Cupriavidus necator: one gene and its partner. The protein of the gene in region 2 interacts with the protein of the main gene of each other region in a pairwise test. Links are inferred from orthologs where the notes say so. Each region holds a gene or a part of one and is shown on either strand. Other genes may lie near its edges. The genes, in order: dnaE and holA.

Evidence for each region.
Region 1: the proteins of holA (region 2) and dnaE interact in binary tests that used the Escherichia coli proteins (3 or more experiments, as listed by UniProt). The link is inferred for Cupriavidus necator from one-to-one orthologs.

The regions. Positions count from the first base shown.
Region 1 is NZ_CP066018.1:521,696-526,076, forward strand. The notes cover bases 203-4,273. They hold dnaE (DNA polymerase III subunit alpha), read right to left. Parts: upstream 3,916-4,273; coding sequence 403-3,915; downstream 203-402. Other genes in these bases: I6H87_RS02510 (glycosyltransferase family 4 protein), read left to right, coding at 203-383; I6H87_RS02520 (sulfurtransferase), read left to right, coding at 4,123-4,273. Also shown: more of I6H87_RS02510, read left to right, coding at 1-202; more of I6H87_RS02520, read left to right, coding at 4,274-4,381. UniProt on the Escherichia coli protein: DNA polymerase III is a complex, multichain enzyme responsible for most of the replicative synthesis in bacteria. This DNA polymerase also exhibits 3' to 5' exonuclease activity. The alpha chain is the DNA polymerase catalytic subunit.
Region 2 is NZ_CP066018.1:2,168,442-2,171,546, reverse strand. The notes cover bases 163-2,957. They hold holA (DNA polymerase III subunit delta), read right to left. Parts: upstream 2,192-2,957; coding sequence 1,133-2,191; downstream 163-1,132. Other genes in these bases: leuS (leucine--tRNA ligase), read right to left, coding at 2,749-2,957; I6H87_RS10140 (LPS-assembly lipoprotein LptE), read right to left, coding at 2,199-2,714; I6H87_RS10150 (glutamate-5-semialdehyde dehydrogenase), read right to left, coding at 163-1,044. Also shown: more of I6H87_RS10150, read right to left, coding at 1-162; more of leuS, read right to left, coding at 2,958-3,105. UniProt on the Escherichia coli protein: Part of the beta sliding clamp loading complex, which hydrolyzes ATP to load the beta clamp onto primed DNA to form the DNA replication pre-initiation complex.

The DNA of each region.
Region 1 (4,381 bases), 1.6 Mb from region 2 along the record:
CCATCCCGCGGGTACGGGAACTGGGCTACAGCAGCCGCATCGACGCGCTCTACCGCGCCGCGGACTTCACCATCCTGGCGTCGGGCTATGAACCGTTCGGACTGGTCGGCGTGGAATCGGTGCTGTGCGGCACACCGCTGGTCTTTGCCGACAATATTGCCTGCCTGGAGGTGATCCGGCCGCAGGCGGTGCATGCCTTCGCACGCGATCGCGCCGAGACGCTCGACCGCGCGATTCACGCCGCGGTCGACGCGGCACGCAGCGGCCAGGGCCGGCTGGCGAATCCGATGGCGATGCTCAACTACGATCCGGGCATCGAGGCCCACGTCGACGCGCTGCTAGCACTGGCGGCCAGCGCGCGCGCCGCCCGGCAGGCGGCCTGAGACCGCCGCTGCCGTCGGCTTATTCGTAGAGGGTGCTGACGCTGTCCGGCGACAGTGCCAGCCGCAACGCGGTCAGCGCCTCGTCGGAGGGCACCACCTTCCAGTCCGCTCCGAGCATGGCCTCGCACGAAGCCGCCCCCGACTGGTAGTGGATGCGCACCGGCAAACCCTGTCCACCGCTGGCGCGGGCCAGGTGCGGCATCAGCAGTTCGCGCAGCATCCCGGTCGAGGAATTGCCATTCATCGACAACCGCACGGCGCTGGCAAACTTGACGCGTGCGGCCACCAGGTCCATCACCGATTCCGCCGTAAACCTCACCCCACCGGTAAACGTATCGTGCCGCGCGTTCCCCGTGGCGATCAGCAGCTCGTCCTCGCGGAACATGTGCCGGTTGGCGTCGAACAGCTCGTTGAACACCGTCATCTCGACCAGCCCGGTGCCGTCGTCGAGCGTGACGATCACCATCTTGCCGCGCTGCGTCATCTGCGTGCGGACGCCGCTGATCACGCCGGCGATGGTCTTGCCGCGCACGTCGCGGCCGAAACCGCCGCCGTTGCCCTGCACTTCCTTTTCCAGCGCGGCCAGCGTGCCCTTGTTGAAGCGGCGCACCTCGTCGCGGTAGGCATCGAACAGGTGGCCTGAGAAGTAGTAGCCGAGCGCCTGCTTCTCTTCCTGCAGCGTGCGCTTGGGACTCCAGCGCGGCTCGTCGAGCAGCTCGGGGCGGTGCGCATCGCCGGCATCGCCCATCAGGTCGAACAGCGACACCTGGTTGGCGGACTCGGCCTTCTGCTCGGCGGCCTCCATCGCGATCGGCACCGAGGCCAGCAGCTGGGCGCGGTTGTCGTTCAGGCTGTCGAAGGCGCCGGCGCGGATCAGCGCCTCGATGGTGCGGCGATTGACCTGGCGGCGGTCGACGCGTTCGCAGAAGTCGAACAGATCGGTGAACGGGCGCTCCTCGCGTGCGCGCAGGATATCTTCGATCGCGCCCTGGCCGCTGCCCTTGATGCCACCAAGGCCGTAGCGGATGGTCTTGGGGTCGGTCGGCGCGAAGCGGTATTCGCTGGCGTTGACGTCCGGCGGCAGCACCGCGAGCTTGTTGAGCTTGCAGTCCTCGTAGAGGATCTTGACCTTGTCGGTGTCGTCCATGGCGAGCGACATGTTGGCTGCCATGAATTCGGCCGGATGGTGGGCCTTGAGCCAGGCGGTGTAGTACGCCAGCAGCGCATACGCGGCCGCGTGCGACTTGTTGAAGCCGTAGCCCGCGAACTTCTCCATCAGGTCGAAGATATCGTCGGCCTGCTGCGCGGAGAGGCCGTTCTTGTCGGCGCCTTCGCGGAACATGACGCGATGCTGGGCCATCTCCTCGGGCTTCTTCTTGCCCATGGCGCGGCGCAGCAGGTCGGCGCCGCCGAGCGAGTAGCCGCCGATGATCTGCGCCATCTGCATCACCTGCTCCTGGTAGACCATGATGCCGTAGGTCTCTTTCAGGACGGGTTCGACGCGCGGATCCGGGTACTCCACCTTCTCGCGGCCGTGCTTGCGCGCGCAGAAGCTGGGGATCAGGTCCATCGGGCCCGGGCGGTACAGTGCCACCAGCGCGATGATGTCCTCGAAGCGGTCAGGCTTGGCGTCCTTCAGCATGCCCTGCATGCCGCGGCTTTCCAGCTGGAACACGGCGACCGTGTTGGCGGTCTTGAGGATATCGAAGGCGGGACCGTCGTCGAGCGGGATATGGCTGCAGTTCCAGTCAGCCTTGCTGGGGTCGAGACGGCGGATATAGCGCTCGGCCCAGTCCAGGATGGTCAGCGTGGTCAGGCCCAAAAAGTCGAACTTGACCAGGCCGGCGGCCTCGACGTCGTCCTTGTCGTACTGGCTGACCACGCCGCTCATGCCGTCGTTCTGCGCGCCCTGCGTGTACAGCGGGCAGAAGTCGGTCAGCCGGCCGGGCGCGATCAGCACGCCGCCGGCATGCATGCCGACGTTGCGGGTCATGCCTTCGACGCGCTGTGCCAGCTCCAGCAGCTGGCGCACTTCTTCCTCGTTGCTCTCGCGCTCGGTCAGCAGCGGCTCTTCCTTCTTGGCTTCCTCGATGGTGACCAGCTTGCCCGGCTTGAACGGGATCAGCTTGGCGATGCCGTCGACAAAGCCGTAGCCGAGATCGAGCACCCGGCCCACGTCGCGCACCGCGGCCTTTGCCGCCATGGTGCCGAAGGTGGCGATCTGCGATACCGCGTCCTTGCCGTACTTCTCTTTCACGTACGTGATCACGCGATCGCGGCCGTGCTGGCAGAAGTCGATGTCGAAGTCGGGCATCGAGACCCGTTCCGGGTTCAGGAAACGCTCGAACAGCAGCGCGTACTTGAGCGGATCCAGGTCGGTAATGCCGAGCGCATACGCGACCAGCGAACCGGCGCCCGAACCGCGGCCCGGTCCCACCGGCACGCCGTTGTTCTTGGCCCAGTTGATAAAGTCCGCCACGATCAGGAAGTAGCCGGGGAAGCCCATCTTGATGATGGTGCCGGTCTCGAATTCCAGCCGTGCGTAGTATTCCGGGCGCTTGGATTCGCGCACCGCCTCGTCGGGGAACAGCACCGCCAGGCGCTTCTCCAGCCCGTCCTTGGCCATGTAGACCAGGTAGTCGTCCAGCGACATGCCGTCGGGCGTCGGGAACAGCGGCAGGCGCGGCTTGCCCAGTTCCAGCGTCAGGTTGCAGCGGCGCGCGATCTCGACCGCGTTCTCCAGTGCCGAGGGGATGTCGGCGAATAGCGCGCACATCTCGTCCTGGGTCTTGAAGTACTGGTCGGTGGTAAAGCGCCGCGTGCGGCGCGGATTGGCCAGCAGCTCGCCCTCGGCGATGCACACGCGCGCCTCGTGCGCGGTGTAGTCGTCCGGCGTCATGAACTGCACCGGATGCGTGGCCACCACCGGCAGTTGCAGTTCCGCCGCCAGTTGCACGGCCTGCTGCACGTAGGCATCGGTGCCGGCATTGCCGGCGCGCTGCAGTTCGATGTAGAAGCGCTGCGCGAATACCGTGGACCAATGCTGTGCCGCGCGGCGCGCACCGTCGGCATTGCCGTTGGCCAGCGCCATGCCGATATCGCCACCCATTGCGCCCGACAGGGCGATCAGGCCGGTCGCGAGCGGCAGGTCGTCTTCGCCGGGTTCCAGGAACCAGGCCGGATCGATCTCGGCGCGGCCGCGGTGCTGGTTGCCCAGCCACGCGCGCGACAACAGCATGCACAGGTTCAGGTAGCCGCGGCGGTCCTGCACCAGCAGCAGCAGGCGCGACGGCTTGTCGCGGTCTTCGGCGTTGGTGAGCCAGACGTCGGCACCGACCACCGGCTTCACGCCCTTGCCGCGCGCCTCCTTGTAGTAACGGATCAGCCCGAAGGCGTTGGCGAGATCCGTCAGGGCGAGCGCGCCCATGCCGTCGGCGGCAGCGGCCTTGACGGCGTCTTCCAGGCGGACGATGCCGTCCACGATGGAGTATTCGGAATGCAGGCGGAGGTGTACGAAGCGGGGTGCGGACATGGGCGACATTGTACCGGCTCGGGCCGCTGGCATGCCTCCGATATTGCGTGCGGGCGGCCTGGCGCGAGGGCCCGGCATAGCTGATCGGAGTGCTTGGGAATGCGCGGCGGCGGCGCCCGCACGCGTTATAATTTCACCTTTCCAATCAGGCAGTTATCGCAAGCCGTCGGCGCCCTTCGGGACGCGGCCGCGCAGGCGCAGTCTCCCATGCAGATCGTCAATATTTCCGCTTACAAATTCGTCTCGCTGGACGACATCGAGACCCTGCGCCCGGCCATGCGCGAGCGCTGCGAAGCGGCCGGCCTGAAGGGCACGATCCTGCTCGCGCCCGAAGGCATCAATATGTTCCTGGCCGGGCCGCGCGCAGCCATCGACGGTTTCATGGACTGGCTGCACGCCGATGCGCGCTTTGCCGATATCGCGCCCAAGGAAAGCCTGTCGGAAAACCAGCCCTTCAAGCGCATGC
Region 2 (3,105 bases):
GTGCGAACCGTATTCGTTGATATGGGCGATGGCGTCGTCGAGTCCGGCCACGGTCTTGATGGCGAGGATCGGCGCCAGGTATTCCAGGCGCCAGTCTTCCTCGGCGGCATCGACCAGGCCGGTAAAGCCGGCGGCTTCCAGCGTGGCGCGGGTGGCCGGACACACGCGCAGCTCGACGCCCTTCTCCTGGTAGATGCGGCACAGCGGCGGCAGCGCGGCGGCGGCGATGTCCTGCGACACCAGCAGCGTCTCCATGGTGTTGCACGGCGCATAGCGCTGCGTCTTGGCGTTGTCGCAGACGCGCACGGCCTTGTCCAGGTCGGCATCGGCGTCGATATAGACGTGGCAGATGCCGTCCAGGTGCTTGATCATCGGCACGCGCGCTTCTTCCATCAGCCGCGCGATCAGGCTCTTGCCGCCGCGCGGCACGATCACGTCGACGTATTCGGTCATGGTGATCAGCCGGCCCACGGCAGCGCGGTCAGTGGTCTCGATCACCTGCACCGCCTCGGACGGCAGGCCGGCCGCGGACAGGCCCTCGGCCACCAGCGCCGCCAGCGCGGTGTTGGATTCGATTGCTTCGGAGCCGCCGCGCAGGATGGTGGCGTTGCCCGACTTCAGGCACAGCGCCGCGGCGTCGATGGTCACGTTCGGGCGCGACTCGTAGATGATGCCGATCACGCCCAGCGGCACGCGCATCTGGCCGACCTGGATGCCGGTCGGGCGGAACTTCATGTTCGAGATCTCGCCGATCGGGTCGGCCAGCGCGGCGATCTGCCCCAGGCCCGCGGCCATGGTGGCGATGGCCTTGTCCGACAGCGTCAGGCGGTCGATGAAGGCGGCGTCCTGGCCGTTGGCGCGGGCGCGTTCAACGTCACGCGCGTTGACCGCCTTGAGCTTGTCGGCATCGCGGCGGATGGCCGCGGCGATGGTCAGCAGCGCGCGGTTCTTGTCGGCCGTGGAGGCACGCGCCATGGCGCGCGACGCGGCGCGGGCCTGGCGGCCGACGCGGTCCATGTATTGATTGAGGTCGAGCTCGTTCATGTCAGTGGCCCTGGGGTGGTGGCCGTCAGTGTGTTTTCCGTCCCCCCGCCGCACGCGGCGGGGGAAGCAAACCTGTGGAGTTGCGCGTTCAGCGCGCGATCATCAGGGCAAGCTGCTGCAGCCCGTCCCATGGTTCCGCCGGCAGCGGGCTGCCGCCCGGTGGCGGCAGGTCCGACAGGCCCTTGACCTGGCGGTCCAGCCGCGCCGCCAGTGCCAGCGCCGCTTCCAGCCTTGGCTGCGCCAGGCGCTGCGCGGCCTGCGGCACCAGCCGCTCGCGCGGGCCCCAGACGCGCAGTTCGCGCATCAGCACACCCGCCGGCTTGCCAGCCGCCAGCCCTTGCCGGACCTTGGATAATACGCGAATTTCCTCGGTCAGCGCCCACAGCACCAGCACCGTGGCCTCGCCCTCGCCGCGCAGCCCTTCGAGCATGCGCACCAGCCGCGGCACGTCGCCAGAGAGCATCGATTCAGACAGCTTGAACACGTCATAGCGGGCCACATTCAGCACCGCATCGTGCACCTGGTCGAAGGTGAGCTCGCCGGGCGGGTACAGCAGCCCCAGCTTCTGGATTTCCTGGTGCGCCGCCAGCAGGTTGCCCTCGACCTTGTCGGCGATGAACTGCAGCGCACGTCGGCCCGGCTCGCCGCCTTCGACGCGTTGCTGCTGCAGCGACAGCCGCTCGCCGACCCAGGCCGGCAGCCGGGTGCGGTCCACGGAGTCGACCTTGATCGACACGCCGGCGCCTTCCAGCGCCTGGAACCAGGCCGACTTGGACGCGGCAAAATCCAGCCGCGGCAGCGTCACCAGCAGCACCACGTCGGGCGACGGCTGGGCGGCCACGGCGCGCAGCGCCTCGCCGCCGTCCTTGCCGGGCTTGCCCGACGGGATGCGGAGTTCAACGATCTTGCGGTCGCCAAAGAGCGACATCGACTGCTGCGCCTCGACTAGCTGGCCCCAGTGGAAGCCGCGCTCGGCCACCAGCACGTCGCGCTCGGAGAAGCCGGCTTCGCGCGCCGCGGCGCGCAGGCGGTCGACGGCTTCCAGCACCAGCAGGTGTTCGTCGCCATGTACCACGTACAGCGGTGCCAGGCCCTTGGCCTTGGCCTGCCTCAGGTGCGCGTCGAGCCCGTCGAGCTTGAGCTGCATGCCGTGATCAGATGGCCTTGACGGCGGCCAGCCGGCGCATCAGCTGCTGCACGATATCGCGCTGCATGTCGCGGTACAGCTGCTGCTCTTCGTAGTCCTTGGCCAGCGTGTTGGCTTCGTTGTAGGTCAGGTCGCGGGTCAGCACCAGCTGCGACGGCGCGATCAGTTCATTGCCGGCGGGGTCGCGCAGGCGGAAGGTGAAACGCTGCGTCAGGCGGTATTCACGCACCACGCCCTCGGTCGTGATCGACAGGATCGACTTGGTGCGGGTGTCCTGCAGCACGTCCAGCAGGGCGTCGGCCTCTTTCTGGTCGGCTACCACCTGGGTGTCGGAACCGCCGCGGATGGCGCGGCGCAGGTCCGCGCCCATCAGCGAATTGGCCGGAATCCCGATATAGAGCCGCTTGAAGGCGAAATCCGCGTTGCCGCGCATGTGGAAGCCGCAACCGGCCAGCAGGCCCGTTGCCGGCACTGCCAGCATTGCCGCGAGCACCTTGCGGCGCCCCATGTTCAGTCGCTTCATTCTTGGCGATTCCTTGTCAGGTTCCGGGGCCAGCTTACAACACCACGTTGACCAGGCGGCCGGGTACCACCACGATCTTCTTCGGCGCCTTGCCCTCGGCAAACTTGGCCACGGTCTCGCTGGCGGCGGCGGTTGCCTCGATCGCGGCGCGGTCGGCTTCGGCGGGCACGGTGATGCTGCCGCGCACCTTGCCGTTGATCTGCAGCACCAGTTCGATCTCGCTGCGCACCAGCGCGGCTTCATCGACCTGCGGCCACGGCGCGTCGAGCAGGTCGCCGGCTTCGGCGGCGTAGCCCAGCTGGTCCCACAGGCCGTGGGTGACGTGCGGCACCACCGGGTACAGCACGCGCAGCAGGATGCCGAAGCACTCGCGGCGCGCGGCCGGCGAAGC